DNA from 4 places in the Glutamicibacter sp. FBE19 genome. Region 4 is predicted to be linked to each of the others. Evidence: riboswitches for the same ligand, from Rfam matches in the RefSeq annotation. Region 4 holds a riboswitch; each other region holds the start of a gene.
What was found. A riboswitch is a leader RNA that binds a small molecule or an ion and turns the genes downstream of it on or off. The one in region 4 is predicted to bind thiamine pyrophosphate.
Positions count from the first base shown of each region.

Region 1: linked by a shared signal. The riboswitch ahead of thiO (glycine oxidase ThiO) and the one ahead of H6F58_RS09180 (3-oxoacyl-ACP reductase) in region 4 are both predicted to bind thiamine pyrophosphate.
Region 2: linked by a shared signal. The riboswitch ahead of thiC (phosphomethylpyrimidine synthase ThiC) and the one ahead of H6F58_RS09180 (3-oxoacyl-ACP reductase) in region 4 are both predicted to bind thiamine pyrophosphate.
Region 3: linked by a shared signal. The riboswitch ahead of thiM (hydroxyethylthiazole kinase) and the one ahead of H6F58_RS09180 (3-oxoacyl-ACP reductase) in region 4 are both predicted to bind thiamine pyrophosphate.

Region 1 covers NZ_JACKQN010000008.1:61,616-66,749, reverse strand. Annotated here, with positions in the region: gene H6F58_RS13065 (mechanosensitive ion channel) at 1-82, shown strand, start outside; gene H6F58_RS13060 (GNAT family N-acetyltransferase) at 169-1,131, opposite strand; TPP riboswitch at 1,212-1,317, shown strand; gene thiO (glycine oxidase ThiO) at 1,315-2,439, shown strand; gene thiS (sulfur carrier protein ThiS) at 2,436-2,681, shown strand; gene H6F58_RS13045 (thiazole synthase) at 2,684-3,502, shown strand; gene H6F58_RS13040 (ThiF family adenylyltransferase) at 3,502-4,647, shown strand; gene H6F58_RS13035 (GNAT family N-acetyltransferase) at 4,694-5,134, shown strand, end outside.
Region 2 covers NZ_JACKQN010000011.1:80,860-85,993, reverse strand. Annotated here, with positions in the region: gene H6F58_RS15630 (DEAD/DEAH box helicase) at 1-291, shown strand, start outside; gene thiC (phosphomethylpyrimidine synthase ThiC) at 407-2,149, opposite strand; TPP riboswitch at 2,145-2,254, opposite strand; tRNA gene H6F58_RS15620 (tRNA-Thr) at 2,430-2,501, opposite strand; tRNA gene H6F58_RS15615 (tRNA-Thr) at 3,024-3,095, shown strand; tRNA gene H6F58_RS15610 (tRNA-Met) at 3,143-3,216, shown strand; gene H6F58_RS15605 (GTP pyrophosphokinase family protein) at 3,343-4,074, opposite strand; gene H6F58_RS15600 (AraC family transcriptional regulator) at 4,305-5,078, shown strand.
Region 3 covers NZ_JACKQN010000017.1:3,180-8,313, forward strand. Annotated here, with positions in the region: gene thiD (bifunctional hydroxymethylpyrimidine kinase/phosphomethylpyrimidine kinase) at 1-1,259, opposite strand, end outside; gene thiE (thiamine phosphate synthase) at 1,241-1,882, opposite strand; gene thiM (hydroxyethylthiazole kinase) at 1,875-2,669, opposite strand; TPP riboswitch at 2,659-2,753, opposite strand; gene H6F58_RS17585 (GntR family transcriptional regulator) at 2,791-3,156, opposite strand; gene H6F58_RS17590 (hypothetical protein) at 3,153-4,748, opposite strand; gene H6F58_RS17595 (aldehyde dehydrogenase family protein) at 4,852-5,134, shown strand, end outside.
Region 4 covers NZ_JACKQN010000004.1:212,098-217,231, forward strand. Annotated here, with positions in the region: gene H6F58_RS09175 (NtaA/DmoA family FMN-dependent monooxygenase) at 1-1,191, opposite strand, end outside; gene H6F58_RS09180 (3-oxoacyl-ACP reductase) at 1,188-1,988, opposite strand; TPP riboswitch at 2,075-2,168, opposite strand; gene H6F58_RS09185 (HNH endonuclease family protein) at 2,586-3,293, shown strand; gene H6F58_RS09190 (hypothetical protein) at 3,431-3,643, shown strand; gene H6F58_RS09195 (bifunctional UDP-sugar hydrolase/5'-nucleotidase) at 3,817-5,134, shown strand, end outside.

The DNA.
Region 1 (5,134 bases), on a different contig from region 4:
GAACAAGATCGATACCGACAAGCTGAGCTCCAACGGCCCGGATTCGGCACCACCGGCACCGCCGGCGTCGCCAGGCATATAAACATCCCGAACAGAACCTAAGGGGACGTCAGGAGCGTCGCGGAATCCACCGAGGATTCCGCGGCGTTTCTGTGTCTGGGCCCAGCCCTAGGGCAGGCGAAGTGGCAGCGGAGCTACAGCGCCGGGCAAATCAGTTCTTAGCCGGGCGTAGGTGTAGACGTCGATGCGTTCACCATCGACGAGGAATTTGCCCCGCTCGGTTCCTTCACGCAGAAAACCATTGTTCTCGGCCACGCTGCGTGAACCGGGATTATTGGCCCGCAGGCCAAGCTCCAAGCGGTAGAAATCAAGATCATCAAAAAGATAATTCGCCAGTGTGGCAACTGCCCTCGTAGTGAGCGAACGACCGCGATACTCCTTATGCATCCAGTACCAAATCCAAGCATTGGCATTTGAATGATCCAGCGTCCCGCAAACAAGCCCGATCAACCGGTCATTGGCAGTGATCGCCAACGGGAATTGGCTTTGTTCGCCGTTCAACAGGGCATCTACGTAGGCCCGTGCTTTTGCCGGCGTATCGGCATCGCCTTGGCGCCGCATATCCGGATGGGAAATGAACGCCTCGTATACGGAGCCCGCGTCCAACGCGCTGAGCTGCCTCACGCTGAATTCCTCGGCAACGCCTGTTGCCCGGACGCTGCCAGGCCCTGCAGGCTTGCTTCCGCCGTGGCCTGTGAGCGTGCCTTGGTGAAACAGCATCTGCCACTTGCCTTGCTCGCGGAACCATAATGAGCTGCGAAGTGCCGGGCGATGGCCGCTGGCCTTCCAGCGCAATTGGATGAGGTTTTCTGATAGTCGGATGGCCAAGGGCTTGCTAAAGCGCAACCGCTCAGCGGAAGGATCTTCAGTGGCCAGCAATTCCATGACTTGATCCCTGTCGTACGTTCTTCCGCTTGCGCCGATTTCGAAGAAGTTCTCATGCAGGATTTCGCCAAGCAATTTTCGGTTGCCACGCAGCGAGGCACTGAGAAGCTGCTGTTCCAGACCGGCAACCGCTCTGAATAGTTGAGAATCGACGGGCAATTCTGAGGGATATTCCTGTTGCGCCATGCCGGTAAGTACATCACAAAAGATGACGGAACTAAGTCAACTGCAGTTCGCTTTTCAGGGCTGCCTCATGCTTATAATCGCAAATACTCCGCGGGAGCCTGAAACCGACCAGGCTGAGAGGGCACTGAGCCGACCGCTACACCTGATGCGGGTCATGCCGCCGTAGGAAGGAAGCGTGCCACTGTGCATGTCAACATTGTTGGCTCCGGAATCATCGGCCTAGCCACCGCATTCGAGCTCAGTTCACGCGGCCACACCATCACCATCATCGACCCGGCACCTGGCCAGGGCGCCAGCTACGCAGCGGCCGGGATGCTGGCCCCAGCTGCCGAAACCGTCTGGGGCCAAGGCCCCCTGCACCAGTTGCTGTCCGCATCCAGCGCCCGCTACCCCCAGTTCGTTGATCGCCTGGAAGCGGCCACGGGCGTGCGTCCCGACTACCTGCAAAGCTCAACCCTGGTCGTCGCGGCAGAACCTGCCGACCGCGAAGCGCTCCACGATCTCGTGGAGCTGCAGAGCTCATTGGGATTGTCCGCCGAAAAACTGCTGCCGAGCCAAGCCAGGTCCTTGGAACCAGCCTTGGCCAGCAATATTTCCGGGGCGGTGCTCTGCGCTGAGGACCACCAGATCGATCCCCGTTCCGTCGTGCGCATCCTGCTCCAGCACTTCCACAATGACCTGGTCCATGAGCAGGCCGAAGAGCTGATCACCGAAGGATCACGCACCAGCGCCGTTCGCACGGCCACAGGAAAAGTTTTCGCAGCCGATCAAACCATTATCGCCACCGCGCTGGGCACGGTGAAGGGGCTGGGCAAGCTGCCATTGCGCCCGGTGCACGGCGACATCCTGCGGATTCAAAGCCCGCCAGGCCCCGCCCTGCTGACCAGGATTATTCGAGGCATTGTCCACCGGCAGAACGTGTATCTGGTTCCGCGCAAGGACGGCAGCCTCGTGCTCGGCGCCAGCGTTCGGGAAGACCAGAACCCGGAAGTCAATGTGGGCGCCATGTACAACTTGCTCGACAACGCCCGCAGGCTTGTCCCGGGAATTATCGACTGCTCGCTGAACGAAGTCATCGCAAGGCCAAGGCCGGCAACCGCCGATGACCGCCCGCTGATCGGGCGCATTGACCCGGGGCTGGTGCTCTCCACTGGCTATTCGCGCCATGGGGTGCTGCTCAGCCCCTTGGGATCCGAACTGACTGCGGATCTCGCTGAAAACAACAAAAGAAATCCACTGTTGAATGACGTTGATCCGCAACGTTTTCCAACACTTTCCGCAACCGCCGCACTGGAGGCCCTCGGATGACATCGATCAACATCATTTTTAATTCCCAGCAAGTTCAGCTGGAGGCCGGTACCAGCCTGCGCGAATTCATCAGCGCGCAAATCGGCAAGGAACTCGACGCAGATTCAAAAGCAGTCGACGGCAGCAAGCTGGGGGTGGCCGCGGCCGTGAACGGCGCAGTCGTTCCCCGCAGCAGCTGGAACAGCAAAGCTCTTGAAGACGGGCACAGCATAGAACTCGTTACGGCAGCCCAGGGAGGCTAAGCATGGAATCGCAAGAATTCACCGAGCTGGATCTCAACAACGATCCTTTTGTCGTCGCCGGGCGCACCCTTTCCTCGCGGCTTATCCTGGGCACCGGAGGGGCCACCTCATTAACCACGCTGGATAGCGCGCTCACCATTTCTGGCACGGAATTGACCACCGTTGCCATCCGCCATTTCTCTGCTGCCGGGGCAGGCAATGTCTATGAGCTGCTCCAGCGCAACAACGTCATTCCTTTGCCTAATACCGCAGGGTGTTTCACCGCCCGTGATGCGGTACTGACCGCGCAGCTGGCCCGTGAAGCGCTGGAAACGGACTGGATCAAACTTGAAGTGATTGCCGACGAGCACACCTTGCTGCCAGATCCGCTGGAACTGTACTCGGCAACCGAGCAGCTTGTGGCCGATGGATTCCAGGTCTTCGCCTACACCAATGATGACCCTGCACTGGCGCAGCGGCTCCAGGATGCCGGCGTGGCAGCTATCATGCCTGCTGGCGCTCCGATCGGTTCAGGTCTGGGAATTTTGAACCCGCACAATATTTCCACCATTGTTTCCCGTGCCAATGTTCCGGTGATCCTGGATGCCGGGGTGGGAACAGCCTCCGACGCGGCGCTGGCCATGGAACTAGGCTGCGATGCCGTGCTGCTGGCCAGCGCAGTGACTCGCGCGCATAACGCTCCGCTGATGGCCGCGGCCATGAGGGACGCTGTGCGAGCTGGCCGCGCGGCCCGTTTGGCCGGCAGGATTCCACGACGCGATACCGCACTTGCTTCCTCGCCCGCACAGGGAATGATGCAAACCTTGGTCGGGGAATTCTAATGCTGCGCCAACCGCTCTGCGAACCTGCTTCAGGGATCGATCCGGGGCAGCTGGCCCGCTATTCACGGCATCTGACCCTGCCCGGGGTAGGCGAAGAGGGCCAACGGCGCATCATCAACGCCAAGGTCCTGATTATTGGCGCCGGGGGACTGGGCAGTCCCATCGCCAGTTATCTGATTGCCGCCGGAGTAGGCCGGATCGGCGTACTCGATGATGACTCGATAGAGCTGTCGAACTTGCAGCGCCAGATCATGCATCGCGAATCCGATGTCGGCCGGCCAAAAGTCGATTCCGTGCAGAGGCTGGCCGCCGAACACAACAGCACTGTCGTCATTGACCCGCTCAACCAGCGGCTCAGCGAAGACAACGCCCTGGAGCTTTTCGCCGCCTACGACCTTGTCATTGATGGCAGCGACAACTTCTCCACGAGATACCTCGCCTCCGACGCTGCCGAAATCACCGGGACCCCGCTGGTGTGGGGCACGCTCTTCCAGTTTTCGGGCCAGGTATCGGTTTTTGACCCGCGAACCGGCCCGATGCTGCGGGATATCTTCCCGGAAATCCCGGATGCTGATTCGGTTCCGAGCTGCTCCGAAGGCGGTGTCTTCGGAGCACTATGCGGAGTGGTGGGTTCGGTAATGAGCACCGAAGCGCTCAAGCTGATTACAGGTATTGGCCTCACGCTCAGCGGCAAGCTCTGGCTCTACGATGCCTTGGCTGCCAGTGTCCGGTCCTTGGAATTTGTCGCCGACCCGCAGCGCGAGCGAGTCGTCCAGCTGGGCCAGTACCAGCCGGTGGCTTGCGCCGTTGAAGAACCTTGCGCCAGCCTGGGCGTGCATGAGCTGGCTGCCATGCAACGGGACAACGAGGTGCTCGTCGTTGATGTGCGCGAGTCGTGGGAGCGTGACATCATCGCGATTCCCCACAGCATTCATGTGCCATTGGACCGATTGCTGGCCGGAGAGCATGCGCTAATACCACGCGATGCCGGCATCATCGTGATGGTTTGCAAGAGCGGTGTCCGCTCCCGAAAGGCCGCCAGCCATATGTCGCGGCAACAGACGGGAACCGGCACGGTTTACAGCCTGGATGGCGGGACAGTGCAGTGGTTCGCAGAAATCGAGGGGCAGGAAATCGCCTACTAGCCGGAGGCTGGGCTGGCAAGGATTTGTGCACTGGCATAATGGCTTCATGACCCTTTCAGCCGCACTCGAATTCCGCGAACTAGCTAGTCAAGACGAGCAGCAGGCCATCGACGCCCATTGGGCCATGCTGGACGACGATTTCGAATTCTTGCCGACGTGGTCTGCTGATGAGCTGTGGGAGGACTACACCTACCGGATGAGCGCAGGACGCCGCGGCGAGCATATCCCTCAGGGCTGGGTGCGCTCGGCGCTCTTTGGCGCTTTCGATGACGGCGAACTGGTAGGGCGTGTCTCGGTGAGATACGAGCTTAACGATTTCTTGCTTCAAAATGGCGGGCACATCGGCTACGGAGTTCTTTCCGAGCACCGCCGCCGTGGGTTGGCAACTGCGCTTTGCCAGTTTGGCCTGCGCGAAGTCCAGGAGGCGGGCGTGTCGAGCGCGCTGGTTACCTGCGAGGGCACGAATCTCGGTTCCATCGCGACGATA
Region 2 (5,134 bases), on a different contig from region 4:
TTGCCAGCAGAGCTGAGCAAGGACCAGTGGCGTGCACTGTCCAAGACCCGCATTGGCGGCGAGCTGATCAGCATGGAGCTGGATTCCGGCCGCAAGCCACGTGGCGATGACGAAGGCGACCGCGGTGGATTCCGTGGTGGACGCGGCGGTGGCGACCGTGGTGGATTCCGTGGTGGACGCGGCGGCGGCTTCAATGACCGTCGTGGTGGCGGCGAAAAGCGCTTCGGTGGCCGTGGCGGCAAGGATCGCTTCAGCGATTCGGGTCGCAGCGGTGGACGTCGCGACTACTAAGCCAGCACTCGCTGCAGCTTATTAGCTAGCACAGCATAATGCCCCTGGATCAAGCCGAAAGGCTTGATCCAGGGGCATCATCGTTTCCAGAACAACAGGGGCCGCAGCACCAGCTCTACGGGGCGGTACTGCCTACCGGAATCTCATCGCCGAGATAGACTTTTCCGCCGCTTTCTACGAACTCCCGGCTCTTCTGCGCCATGCCGGCCAACGCAGCTTGCGCTTCCGCTGAGCCGTACTCGTCGCGAATGTCCTGGGAGATGCGCATGGAGCAGAACTTCGGGCCGCACATCGAGCAGAAGTGGGCTGTCTTGGCAGGTTCCGCAGGCAACGTCTCATCATGGAATTCCTGCGCTGTGACCGGGTCCAAGCTCAGGGAGAACTGGTCGTTCCAGCGGAACTCGAAGCGCGCCTTGCTCAGTGCATCATCGCGGGCGGTGGCCCCAGGATGCCCCTTGGCCAGATCTGCGGCATGCGCTGCAATCTTGTAGGTAATCACACCGGTTTTCACGTCATCGCGATTAGGCAATCCCAGATGTTCCTTGGGTGTGACATAGCAGAGCATGGCGGTGCCATAGCGGGCGATTTCGGTGGCGCCAATGGCGCTGGTGATGTGATCGTAGCCGGGTGCGACATCGGTGACCAACGGGCCTAGCGTATAGAAGGGCGCGCCGTCGCACAGTTCCTGTTGGCGTTCCACGTTCTCGCGGACCATGTGGAACGGGATGTGCCCCGGTCCTTCCACCATTACCTGAACATCGTACTTCCACGCGCGCTTGGTCAATTCGGCAAGGGTATCAAGTTCAGCGAATTGGGCCGCATCATTGGCGTCGGCAATGGATCCCGGGCGCAGCCCGTCGCCCAATGAGAAGGCCACGTCGTACTGCGCAAAGATTTCACACAACTCGTCAAAGTGCGTGTAGAGGAAATTCTCCTGGTGATGAGCCAGACACCATCCGGCCATGATGGATCCGCCGCGCGAAACGATCCCGGTGACGCGGTTGGCTGTCAGCGGGACATAGCGCAAGAGCACGCCGGCATGGATGGTCATATAGTCCACGCCCTGCTCGCATTGCTCAATAACGGTGTCCCGGAAAATTTCCCAGGTCAGTGCGTTCGCTTCGCCATTGACCTTTTCCAGGGCCTGGTAGATCGGCACGGTGCCGATGGGGACCGGCGAATTTCGAATGATCCATTCGCGGGTGGTGTGGATGTCATCGCCGGTCGAAAGGTCCATGACAGTGTCTGCACCCCATTTGGTGGCCCACTGCAATTTGGAGACTTCTTCGGCGATGGAGCTGGTCACTGCTGAATTGCCGATATTCGCATTGATCTTTACGAGAAACGCCTTGCCGATGATCATCGGTTCGGATTCAGGATGGTTGATATTCGAGGGGATGATCGCTCGTCCGGCGGCAAGCTCGCTGCGCACCAGCTCTACATCGCATTCTTCGCGCAATGCTACATAGCGCATTTCCGGGGTGATGACTCCCGCACGAGCGTAGTGCATTTGAGTCACTGCTGCCCCGTCTACGGCCTTGAGCGGCGGAGCGGAACGTCCAGCCCACTCATCGCTGGCAGTACCGCGGCGGACCGCTGAACGCCCATCGTCATGCAGGTTCCGCTCGCGTCCCGCATAGCGCTGCACGTCTCCACGCTCAAGAATCCAGGATTCCCGAAACGGCTTCAGTCCCTGCGTTGGTTCACTTCCCGGACCGCTGGTGCGATACACAACCACCGGCTCGTTGGGCTGGCCATTAGGGGAGTCCGCAAGCTGGATCTGCGTAACCGGAACTGAAATCCCATCGGCTTCGCGGAACGCGAGAGAGTGGGCGGAATGCTGTTCAAATTGTTCCATTGAGAAACTCACTTCCTTCGCCGGCATTACCCGGACAGGTTCAACGGTCGCGGACAGCTGCAGTCCGATCTCAGCCCTTGCCATGGGGCTCCCGTGTGGTCGCAGATGACACTAGCACGAAAATTTCTATCGGAGGCAAATGGGCCACACGGTGACGATCGGCCAGCGAAATGTTTTGTGCGAAGCGAGGATGAAATCCTGGCCATATTCGGTCCAGAATAAAAGTTCTGGGTAAACGAAAAGAGAGACAATCTGCAATCAGATTGTCTCTCTTATTTCGAGCCCCCTGCCGGAATCGATCCGGCGACCTCGTTCTTACCAAGAACGCGCTCTACCACTGAGCTAAGGGGGCAACGAGTAAATACTCTACACAGGTTTCTGACGTTTGCAAAATCCTGAATGAATTTGTAGCTGAGGTCACAAGCGTACTACTCAAGTCCGGAATGCGGACGGCGGGTCACTGCCTGCAGAAGTTTTCCGGGCGCCAGTATCCGATCAGGGAAAAAGTCTATTGGCGCCACATGGAGCATCGATGAAATCTGGTTCTTCTGGCCGCATTTGGGGAGTTCTTGGGACTCGCCTATTCGTATCCGGAGCCCTTGCAACATTCCTGCTGCGTTCGACGGGTACTGGGCTTGCTTGCCATGAAAATTAGAAGTGTTGCAAAGGTGCGCATAATTGCAGGCTGATCACCAAATTCCCCTCAGTGAGCATCGTCACCAAAGCACTTTTGTGCCACTGGTTGTGCCGCGCAAGTGCCAAAATTGCCAATAATCAATTCTGACTAGTAGTTATTCGCCTGAGCGGTATCGAATTAGAGGGTTGAGCGCCGATTTTTGTTTGTGCGGGAATCCGTGTAGAGTATTTACTCGTTGCCCCCTTAGCTCAGTGGTAGAGCGCGTTCTTGGTAAGAACGAGGTCGCCGGATCGATTCCGGCAGGGGGCTCTGAGTGAGAAGCTTTCTTGGCTTCTACTGGATTGCTTCTCACTTGTGGCGGCGTAGCTCAGCTGGTTAGAGCGCACGACTCATAATCGTGAGGTCCCGGGATCGAGTCCCGGCGCCGCTACAGATTTTGCCCCGAAATCCCCGGATTTCGGGGCTTTTTCGTTTCTGAAAATATCGGTAGCGAACAAGGCCTCCGAGCGCAACAATCTTTCGCTCGGAGGCCTTGCTCTGTTTTTTTGGACTAGCGCTACTGGGTAGCGCCCTTGTCGCGGTGGTCCTTGCCCGTTGAAGCTTCCTTGGCAAGCATGAGCAGTCCTTGTATTACCTCCGCGTCTACTTCTTGCCCGTTAGCGTTTTCGTCGTTGGCATCGTGGCCATGAACCTCGGTATGCAGTCGCTGCATCTGCATATCAAGCTTGGTGGCTACGGCTGCGGCTTCGGCAAGTTCTGAAGCCAAATAGGCAGGGACTTCGCCTTCGTACTTGTAAAAGATCTTGTGTTCCAGGCTGGCCCAGAAGTCTTGGGCGATAGTGCGGATCTGCAGCTCAACAATGACATTCACCGGTCCGTCCGAGAGGAAGACCGGGATTTCAACGATGGCATGCACGCTCTTGTAACCGCTTGGCTTTGGATTCTTGATGTAATCCTTGATCTGGATGACTCGAATGTCATTTTGCGCGGTCAAGGTATTGAGCACCTTGTAGATGTCCTTCACAAAGCTGCAGGTGATTCGGACACCGGCGATGTCGCTGATGTTCTCCCTGATGGCTGAGAGGGAAGGATGGATATTCCTCTGGCTCACCTTGCGCATGATGCTTTCCGGAGTTTTTACCCGGGAGGTAATGTGCTCGATGGGATTGTACTTGTGCAGGTAGAGGAACTCTTCACGAAGAATCGAGACTTTGGTCAGAACTTCGTCGACGGCAAACTGGTATTCCATCATGAATCGCTGGAACTGTAGCCGGAATGCCTGGGTCATTTCTTGTAGTTCGCCTGAACTCAGGTTTGCCGTAGAAGGCAGCGGGATAACGCCGCCGTTGTCTTCTGGGTTTGGAGTGGAAATCCTAAATCACCTCTGCAGGTTGGGGCGATGTCAACAGACACGAACGCTCTATAGTTTTAGCGTAGGTCATCCATCTAAGAATTGGGCCAGAAGAAGTCGTGAATCTATCGGGTGGACGTGGAGCGTTAGGCAACTGAGGTGCGGTCATGATTGAAGAACGGAAGCTTCCGGCCTACGCTGCAGGCGCTATCGACGTTCCGTTCGTTATCGGGTTTTTTCAAGAGCGCGTTGACGTCGACACTTGCTGGCCGTCGCATTCCCACCCAACACACGAGCTGCTATGGAATCAGCGTGGCGCTTCCACAGTGAGCGTCGGCCCGCGAATGTGGACCATTACGCCAGTGCTAGGTGTCTGGCTGCCAGCCGGGGCCTTGCATGAAGGCCGGGCTTGCGCCGGCAGCGTGTGCAATATGAGCCATTTCGGGATCGACAGTGTTGAGCCAATTGCCCTGGAGCCTGTTCCGGTCGTCATAACACCTCTGTTGAGGCTGCTCTTGGAGCGTCTGGCGGATCCGGGCTTGAATCCAACATCGCGTGCCATCACAGAAGCTGCCGCGATGGATAATTTGGAACCCGCACCAGGACATCTGTCCATTCATATGCCACAGGCGGATCTGCTGCAGCCAATAGTCAGTGGCATGGTCGATGAGCCCCAGCCCGCGCTAGGCCTTCAGCAATGGTCTGATCGGTTGGGGGTCAGCGGGCGAACGATCTCCAGGGCGTTTCAAGCTGAAACGGGCAGCGGCTATTCACGGTGGGTCGCCTCATTGCATGCGCAGCAAGCCATGGAAATGGTGGCTCGGGGTGATGACCTCCAGGATATTGCCCAACTGCTTGGCTTCAGCTCCCAGAGCTCACTGGGTGCAGCATTTCGCCGGAATACGGGATTTACGCTTTCAACTTTCCGCGATTCAAAATAGCCGTGTCCGTTTTGGGCGAATATTGTCAATTTCGCGTGATTGCGAACATTCCATGC
Region 3 (5,134 bases), on a different contig from region 4:
GTCACCAGCCACTGCTTGTACGGGTGCTCTGGATGGTTGGCCGAGGCCAGGCGCTTGCCGATGTCCTGGTACAGCCAATAGCACGGCAGGATTGCGGCGATCAGCTCCGCGTAGCTGCGCTTGGAAGCGGCCAGGTGGTTCACGTAGTTCAATGTGATGGCGCTGGGATTGGCGGTCCCTTCGGCCAGGTAGCTGCGATGCAGCTGCAGCTCGCCTTCCAGGATTTCCCGGGCGGAGCCGGCCCAGAAGCGCTGCGCGTCAAGATCCGGGGCCAATGCGCTGGCTTCGGCCAGCACCTGGGCATAGCGCTGCAGGTACAGCGCGTCCTGCGCCAAATAGTATTCAAAGTCCGCTGGGTCCAGCGTGCCGTCGGCCAGCTGGGCAATGAACTCCAGGTTGTCGATGGAGCCGCGCAGCTCGTGGATCTGCTGCCACCACTGATCCATCGGATCAGCTTCGCTGAAGAAGTGGGCAAAGTGGTTCACCGGGCCATGCCCGCGGCCGACGTTGAGTTCATCGGCAGCTCCGATGGCGCGGAACAGATAGGCCTTGGCCTGTTCCAGTGCGCTGGCCCAGTCGCCGCCCGATGCATAGATCGTCGCCAGGGCGCTGGACAGGGTGCATCCGGTGCCGTGGGTGTTCTTGGTGTGGTGGCGCTGGTTGCTGAACTCGGCCAATACTCCCTGGGCGGAGACCAGGGCATCGGGACACAGGTCCCCGGCCAGATGTCCGCCCTTGGCCAGGACCAGTGCATCATGCTTGGCAGCCAGCCGCCGGGCCTGGTCCAGGACCTGCGGCCAGTCGGCCGCTGCCGGCTCGCGCAGCAAGCTTGCCAGCTCCAGCAGATTGGGCGTGATCACCGAAGCGCGGTCCAACAGGGAATCGAGCACCGCCTCATCTTCCAGGAGCCGGTCCCCGCTGGTGGCTACCATGACCGGATCCAGTACCACCGGGGCATCCACGGTATCCAGCCATCCGTTGACGGCGCGGATGATCTCCTCGTTGGCCAGCATGCCAATTTTAATGGCATCGATCTGGACGTCGGCACTGATCGCGTTGAGCTGAGCGAGCACAAACTCGCCATCGATGGCCTGTACCGCGCTGACACCCAGGGTGTTCTGCGCGGTCAGCGCGGTGATCACGCACATGCCGTAGCCGCCGTTGGCGGCAATGGCCTTCAGGTCCGCTTGGATCCCTGCGCCACCGGAGGGGTCGGAGCCGGCAATGGAGAGAATATTTTTCACTGCGCTGCCGCCCACGCTGCCACCAGCTGCCCGCTGGCAGCTTGCGGGTCGTCGGCATTGCAGATGGCGCGGACCACGGCCATACCTGCTCCGCCGCCAGCGCGGATGGCGCTGGCATCCTGCGCGGTGATCGCCCCGATGGCTATGCAGGGCAGGGAAGTCAGCGATGCGGCGCGGGCAAAACCGTCCAGCCCAATCGGGGTTGGGTGGTCTTTTTTGGTTGGAGTGGCACGCACTGCGCCGACCCCCAAGTAGTCGATCGCCTCGGCATCGAGGTTGGCCTGTGCCAGCTGGGCATCGGTGGAAGCGCTCAAGCCGATGATGCCTTCGCCCATGATCTGGCGTGCCAGGCGCACCGGGATGTCCTTCTGGCCGATGTGGATTCCACTGACCGTTGCCCCGGCCGCGCGGGCCGCCAAGAACACGTCGATCCGGTCATTGATCAGCAGCTTCGCCTTGCCTTCGGTGAGGCGGGCCGCGGCGTAGGCCAGTTCGAAGAATTCGCGCGCGGTCTCGTCTTTGGCTCGCAGCTGGATCCACTCGATGCCGCCGGCCACCGCCCCTTCGATGACTTCCAGGGTGGTGCGTGGCGTGCAGCTGGCGGTGTTGGCTACTAGGTATGCGCCGATATTATCCATGGTTCAATTCCTCGTACTTCAAATTCTGTAGTTCTTCAGGTTCCGTGGCGGCCAGGGCATCAAGGAAGGCCACGGCAAAACTCCCCGGACCGCTGCTTGCCGCCAGCGCCTTTTCTGCGGCGAGGCCATAGAATCCGTGGGCAGCGATGGCCGCGTCAAAGGGGTCCTCGTGCACTGCGAGCATGCCCGCGTTGAAGGCGCCCAGCGCGCATCCTCCACCGGTGATCCTGGTCAACCCGATCCCGTTGGTATGCACCAGCACGGTGCGGTGCGCGTCGATGATCGCGTCCGCTTCACCGGAGATGGCAACAACGCACCCGTGCTCCTTGGCCAATTCGCGTCCGGCGTCCAGGGCTGCCTGCACGGTATCTGCTGCATCAACACCTCGGCCGCTGGAATCCTTGCCCGCCAAGGCCAGGATTTCCGAGGCATTGCCGCGGATCAAGGCCGGACGCTGCTGCACAATGCGTCGTGCGAAATCGGTGCGCACCGAAAGGGCGCCCACGGCTACTGGATCCAATACCCAGGGGGTGCCAGCCGCGCTCGCCGAGAGGACCGCTTCCTCCATGGCAACCATTTGCTCGGTGCTTGGAGTGCCCAGATTCACCAGTACCGCGGAAGCCATGGCGGCAAACCCTCCGGCCTCTCCGGGCAGGTTGGTCATCGCCGGCGATGCGCCGGAGGCAAGAAGGACATTGGCGGTGAAGTTGGTGACGACAGCATTCGTCAGGCAAAAAACCAAGGGGGAGCGTTGCCGGTATTTTTGGGCAACGATAGGCAGAGTCATGCGACATCCCTCCGCTAGCGTGAACTAGATCAGGTTCGACGGGTTTCATCTCAGTCGGCTTCTCCGGCACCCCGTGTCACTGATTTAGAGAGTACGCAGAAGGGGTGCCCAGAACAAATCCTCAGGGTTCGCGTCGTGCCACCAATGCCTTGAGTGTCGCGGCGTCAACATGCTGCGCCGCCGCCAATTTCCACAGCTGGTCCACCGCGGCCACCAGGTCTTCGTGGGTATCAACAGATCCGGGTCGTTCGCTCACTATGGTGCCTGCGCGGCGCCTCGAGGAAATCAGCCCTTCGGCTTCCAGCTCCTTATAGGCGCGAGCCACCGTTCCGGCTGCAACCCCCAAGTCCGTGGCCAGCGCGCGGACGGTCGGCAATCGGTTGCCCGGCGCCAACTCGCCAAGGTTGATGAGCGCGGCAATCTGCGAGCGGATCTGCTCATAGGGTGCGGTGGCTGCCTCAAGGTCCACACTGATCTGTGTGCTCATGCGGACGTTGACCTCTGCAAGGACATGACTTCGCTGTCCTTGGGGCGTTCGAGGAATATGACCGCCGGAACGCAGAAGATCATGATGGCAAGAAGATCCAGGCGGACCGGGAACGCGTAGCCGACAACCAGCATGGCCGCGACGGCACTGGTGACCGCTCGCAGGGAACGCAGTTCCAAAACCCTTCGGTACCAGATTTCTTCAGCGGCCGTAACGTTCCACGGGATAATGGATCTACGCGCGAACCAGGCAAATCCCATATGCGCGAGGACGAGCAGGACTACCAGGGCAATGACAACCACTTTGCTTGGCGCAACGAAACCCCATAAGTAGTCCAACGGGGGAAAGAGCAAGAAGTACAAGCACGCAGCTATGAGCAATCCGGCGCAAATATAAGGCCACATGGGCAACTTTGCCGAATGCTTGGGAGCGGCAGAAATCTGCCGTGAAACCACGTTCGCGTACCCGAGGTAAAGCGCATTCAACGCAAGGTAGAACACTGCGGCACTGGTGAACAACACCAGCATCCAAGTCTCGCGCTCGCCGGTAGGCAACTTGTAGTCATCGCTGACAGGCAAATTCGGCCATGCGATGAAAATGGCAACGAACATGAGCAGGGCTGTCGCGTATTGCAGGGAGAACAGCTGATCGCGCAGCCTGCTGAACCCGGTGCGTTTTGCCCGCGGGAGATTTTCAAAGTTCGTCGGCGGTCGCCAGAAAAGCATCAAGACCGAAATGCCCAGGACAGCGTAGTTCGCCGTCCAGTCCAGGTTGTTGCCGATTTTGTACATGCTATCCATGTACTCGATCCCCGCACCTGATCCATCAATGTAGCGTGTGGACTCGTTGTGGAACCAGCGCGCCTTGTAGTGCAGGGCCTCTCCCGCCTGTACCGCCAGCGATACGGCAACGGTGCGGTAGAGGCGGTTCAGCCAGATGGTGCGCAACAGCCGGTTATTGTGCTCGGAGATTCCCGGAAGTGGCCGACGCCTAAGAATGACAATGGAAGCTACGATTGCAGCCAATGCGAGGATTCCGAAGCTCACGTAGAGGTAAGGAAGGATCTCTCCGGCAGCACGCAATCCGTCCTGCGAAGGATTGCTGTAGGAGTAATCATCGGCACTGATTTCAGTCTCTGGCAATGGTGCAATGGCTGCGACGTCTCGAACAGAGTAAACCGTCACGCAGGCCAGGATCAGAACAACCAGCGTTGCTGCAACGAGCTTCTTGGGTATCGGGCTCGTCAAGGAACGTGGGGCAAGAGTCGCGGTGCGCAGCGGCTTCAACCGGCGTGGCCAGGTGTACTGGCTGGCGACATAGATGAAAGCGACCCACAGGCCAGGGGTGGCTGCTGAAGCAATGCCCATCGCAACATCGAGATTGCTTTGATCGCTTATGGGCACGTCCACGGCTTCGCCGAACCAATTGCTTGAGGCAGTGGCAAAGTAGCCGATGATTGCACACCACAATGCGTGCTGTCGTGCGCTTCTGAGCAGTTCACCGTTCTTAGCACGACCGAATGCCCGCAATAAGAAATAAACAACCAGCGCCGCTACGGCAAATGTGCCGAATTGTGTTGATAGAGATGCCATCGTGCCTCCTCGGTGATAATTAATGTATCAAACAGTTGATACATAATGAATCCTTCGGCGCATTAATCGATGGAATTTCCGTTTGGTGACGTACGCTCAAATCATGGGTCTGTTTACTTCCACTCCGTTGCCCGAGCCGGTCGGCGATTCCGCCCCTCCGGTGGACGAGCATCCTTCACGAATTGCCACGGTTCTGAGCCATTTGCGCCGTTCTGCCGACACCCGCATCACCCACCCGCGCCGCTTCCGGATCCAGCAATTGCGCGCGCTGGAGAAGATGCTCGAAGAGCATCTTGACGACTTTGTGCAGGCACTGAATGACGACCTCGGAAAGAGCCCCACCGAAGCCAAATTTGCCGAGGTCGACGTGGTGCGCGCCGAAATCG
Region 4 (5,134 bases):
TCCTGGCAGGGACGGCGGCATCAGGTTGAAGCCATCTGCGGCCCCGCTATCGATCCAGAGTTCAATCTCATCTGCAATCATTTCCGGCGTTCCCACCATGGTGCAGTGGCCCCCGCCAGCAGCCAGCAGGCCGAGTAGTTCACGAACCGTGGGCTGGTGCAGCTCGATGAGCCGCAGAATCGTGGTGTATCGGCCAGCCGGGCCAGTGAATTCTTCCAGTGGCGGCAGATCCGGTACGGGTCCATCCAAAGGCCAGCGGCTGGTGTCCTGCTGCAAGAATACTCCCAGCTGGCGCAGAGCGTCCCCCGTTGGCAGCAATTCGTTCAGTGCACGCTGCTTGGCTTTGGCTTCTTCTGCTGTGCGCCCCACATAGGTCACCAGCCCGGGCATGATCAGCGCCCTGTTGTCCGAGCATCGCGAAGCTCTGGTGCGTTCGGAAAGGTCTTGGGCGAATTCGGATGCCATCTGGTGATCGGCTGCTACCGAGTAGATCGCTTCAGCGTGTGCTGCTGCCAGTTCACGGCCAGCTGGCGAGGAGCCTGCTTGGAACATGACAGGCTCGCCATGAACTGAGTTGGGCATATTCAAGGGACCTCGCACCGAGAAGTGCTCGCCTTCGTGATTGATTTCTTGAAGCAATCGCGTATCGGTGAAATTTCCGCCACGGTCAATTTGGACTGCTTGATGCGGATATGATCCCCACAACTTGCGCAAGACGTCAATGAATTCTGCGGCTCTGCCATATCGCTGCGCGTGCGCAGGCAGCTCGGTGAGCGAATGGTTCTGCGCTTCGGTATCCCACATGCTCGTCACCACGTTGATCCCGGCGCGCCCGTTGGACAAATGCTGCAAGCTGCCCAGCATGCGTGCCGCGTGGAAAGGAGAGTAGAAGCTGGCCGAGATGGTGCAGACCAGTCCGATATTCGTGGTGCATTGGCTGATCGCCGACAACAGCGTCACCGGCTCAAAGAACCAGGTGGGACCGGCCTGCGCAGCTGAGGCTGACACCGCTTGGCCATCGGCGAAGAACACCGCGTCCAACAGCCCCTTCTCAGCCAGCTGGGCCAGCTTGATGTAGTACTGGGTATCGGGAAGCTCTTCGGCCGCCGAGTCCTCGGCACGCCAGGCCGCTTGGTGATGCCCGGTTCCATAGAGGAACAGATTCAAATGTACCTGTTTCTTCTGGCTCATCCCTTCACCAGCCCGCCATCCACGATAAGGTTCTGACCTGTAACCCCACGAGATAGCGGGGAAGCGAAGAACAGGACGGTATCGGCCAGTTCCGCTGGCGTGGTGACTCGACGCAATGGCGTTCCCGAGGCGATCAGGTCGAATACTGCCTCGGGGGTCGCAGCCGAGGCGTCGGTGGTGCGCAGGAGCCCTCCAGAAACCATGTTGACGTTGATTCCTTCTGGCCCAAGATCATCAGCGAAGGTACGGGTCAGGGACAGCAGCGCAGCTTTAGTGGCGGTGTAGTCGTGGTACGGAACCACCGGGTGCTGGAATAGGTTGGTGCCGATATTGATGATGCGGCCAAATCCTGTTTGCCGCATTCCCGGCAGTACAGCCTGGATGGCAGCTACGGGAGCCAGCACCGATCCGGCGAACTGGGCACTGAGCTCTGCGGCGGAAATCGCTTCGGCGGTGGAGCGGGCGTCGCCATTAAAGGAGAAATCCACCAAGGCATTGTTCACCAGAGTTGTCACCGGCTGTCCAAAATGATCTTCGGCTTCAGCCACCATCGACTTGAGCGCAGATTCGTTGCGAACATCAGCCTGAATGGCTACTGCATCATTCGGGTAGAGCGCGACGAGATCATTGGCTGCTTGTTCCGAAGAGTTGTAATTGATGACGACTTTCGCGCCAGCTGCAAGGAAGGCCTTGCTGATGGCGGCACCGAGCCCTCGAGCTCCGCCGGTGACAAGAATGACCTGCTCTTCAAGTGGAAGGGCAATGGGGGTTGCTGGTGATTGGGTGTCCGTGCTCATCTTGTTTGAACTCCTTGACGGCGTCTGTTGGCGAATGGATTTTTGACCAAAGACGCGGACGGTTCAAGCACTTCGGGTGCACACATACGCAGAATCCAGGACATTCCCTTCGCCAGTACTAACTGGATCAGGTTCAACGGGTGTTCTCTCAGCCGCCCTGCGGCACCCCGTGTCACTGCTCCCATTAGTAGCACACGCACGGCTTAGCTGTAGAACATTACTTCATGAATCCCGCGCGTATCAGCACTCGGTTCTTGGGCAACCCGGGGTTGAGCGCCATCTGGAACCGTGATTTCCCGGCTCCATTCGGCAGCGGGATTTGCGCAACGCAAGGAAACCCATGCCACCACTTCGCTGCTTTCCCGACAAGATACAGATAAATCGGCCTTGAGGTCGGAAACCGAGTTGACCAATGCATATCGAGGAACAGAAACTCGATAGCCAGCAGGTCTCGACATGATCGCTAGAACTGGTTCACACCGATCTCACACTAAAACACGGCATGGACGCAGCTAAATGGTCCACCCCGCTTCATATAGTTTCCTAAGGGCCTGTCCCCCTTGCCAACTGTCGCTTTCCTAGGAGTCGTACTTCCGCATGCAGCTGCTGCGCCGCGCAATCTCATTTGCACTCATCGCTTCATCCCTTGCCCTCACTGGATGCTCAACTCTTGATTCCATCGAGCAGTATCGAGTTCCCGACGCGCAGGCTGACACTACCCACAACAGCGCGGAGCAACGCGCCAGCTATGCTGACTCGCTTGAGTTGCTCGCGGATATCGACGTCAAGGGCCGTGCCCCCAAGACTGGCTATGAACGGGAAAAGTTCAGCAAGGGTTGGAAGGATCCGGACCGCAACGGTTGCGATGCCCGCAATGACATCCTGGCTCGCGACTTGGAACACGTGAAATACAAATCTGCGTCGAAGCCTTGCGTAGTGCTCAGCGGAACTTTCCACGACCCGTATACCAACACCACCATCAATTTTGTTCGGGGCCAGAAAACCAGCACCGCAGTTCAGATCGACCACGTTGTCGCGCTGTCGGATGCCTGGCAAAAGGGCGCCCAGCGCTGGGACCAGGAAGCTCGTTTCGAATTCGCCAATGACCCGCTAAACCTCATGGCCTCGGACGGGCCGACGAACGCGGCTAAAGGCGACAAGGATGCCGCAACATGGCTTCCTCCCAACAAGAGTTTCCGCTGCGAATACGTCTCACGCCAGACTCAGGTCAAAGCGAAATATGGGGCTTGGATGACCAAGGGCGAACACGATGCCATCGAACGCATCCTGAAGGCTTGCGTGTAGTTAGCCTAAAGTCGCAGTGAAAGATCCTCCTTAAGGGCTATCGTCAAATCGATGGATTTGTGACAGTATGGATATTACTCAAGCCAATAGTCATTATGTGTGGTGATTGTTGGCAAAATTTTCTGCTGCAAAGGTCAATGATGAAGACACGGTTGTCGGGAGCGCTCTTGCTGCTTGCCAGCGTGTGCCTTTTTGGTTTTGCCCTGAACGCCGCGCATCGAGACACAGCCATGGCTTGCTGGATCCTGTCCACAGTCTTCTTCATCGCGGCTGCCATGCTCATGCTCGGTGCCATCGTAGGAGCTTCCTCGGTCACAGCAACCAAATCACGCCACAACCGACGGCTCTAGCCGCATCAAGTTTTTTCGAAGCAACGTATCAACCACAGGCTGGTGCGTTGCTTCGACTATTTAACCGCTAGTTCTCATGGCCCTGCACAGCAATTTAACCCGCAGGCATCGACAGGTTCACCTAGATGCGATAGACATAAGTCTTGTCACACCCGTCACTTTTAGGAGTACCCATGTCTGCATTCGCGCAGATGAGAAAACTCGGTTTCGCCTCCTTGGCCACCCTCTCGCTCATGGCCACAGGAACAGCCATGGCGCAGGCAATGCCCACCGAGGAATCAATCAGCACTGCTTCCCCAGCAGCTGATCCTGTAACCCTGGATCTAGTTGGCATTAATGACTTCCACGGCCGCATCGCTGCCGATCGGGACTCTGCCGGCGCTGCAGTGCTCGCCGGAGCTGTGGACCAGCTGCGCGCCGAGAATGAAAACACGTTGTTCGTATCGGCCGGCGACAATATCGGGGCTTCGACCTTTGCTTCCGCGTCCCAGGAGGATGCTCCAACCATTGATGCGCTGGGTGCAGCCGGGCTGGATGTTTCCGTCGTGGGCAATCACGAGTTCGACAAGGGCTTTGAAGACCTGGCCACGCGAGTCACCGAGCGCTTTGCTGCAGCCACCGGCCAGTCCGGCGAGGATTTTGCACTGGGCGCCAACGTTTACCAAGCCGGCACCAAAACCCCAGCACTCAAAGAATATGCAATTCGTGAAGCCGGTGGACTCTCCGTAGGATTCATTGGCACCGTCACCGAGGATGTTCCATCGCTGGTCTCCCCTAGCGGAATCTCCGGTTTGGACTTTGGCAGTGAAGTCGAGGCGGCTAATCGCGTAGCCAAGCAGCTCAGCGACGGTGACGAGGCGAACGGAGAAGCGGACGTTATCGTGTTGCTGACCCACAACGGCTCGGCCAATACCGACTGTGCTGCCGTCGCTGGTGAAGCCACGTCCTACGGGGACTTGATCCGCGAGGCCAGTGGCGAGATCGACGCTATTTTCTCGGGTCACACCCACTCTTCCTACAACTGCGACATTGCCGGTCCTGACGGCGAGCGTCCAGTCATCCAATCGCACCAGTACGGCACCACGCTAGGCAAAGTCAGCCTCGACGTTGACCCAGCCACCGGTGAGGTCCTGCAGTCTTCCAGCACCCGCTTGCCACTCGCTAGCAAATCTGCAGACGGCGACTGGACCGCTAACTACGAAGCGAATCCAGCCGTTGCAAAGATCGTTGCCGAAGCCGAAAAAGAAGCTGAAGTTGTTGGCAGCGTAAAAGTCGGTGAAATCTCGGAAGATATCCTGCGCGGCGGTGACGTGCCAGGTGAAGACCGCGGTGTTGAATCCGCCTTGGGCAACACCGTAGCCGACGTACACCTGTGGGCTACTTCTAATGACGATTTTGCCGGTGAGCCAGCACAGATTGCCTTCATGAACCCCGGAGGCCTGCGCTCGGACCTGCTCTATGGCGAAGACGGCACGGTGACCTATCAAGAGG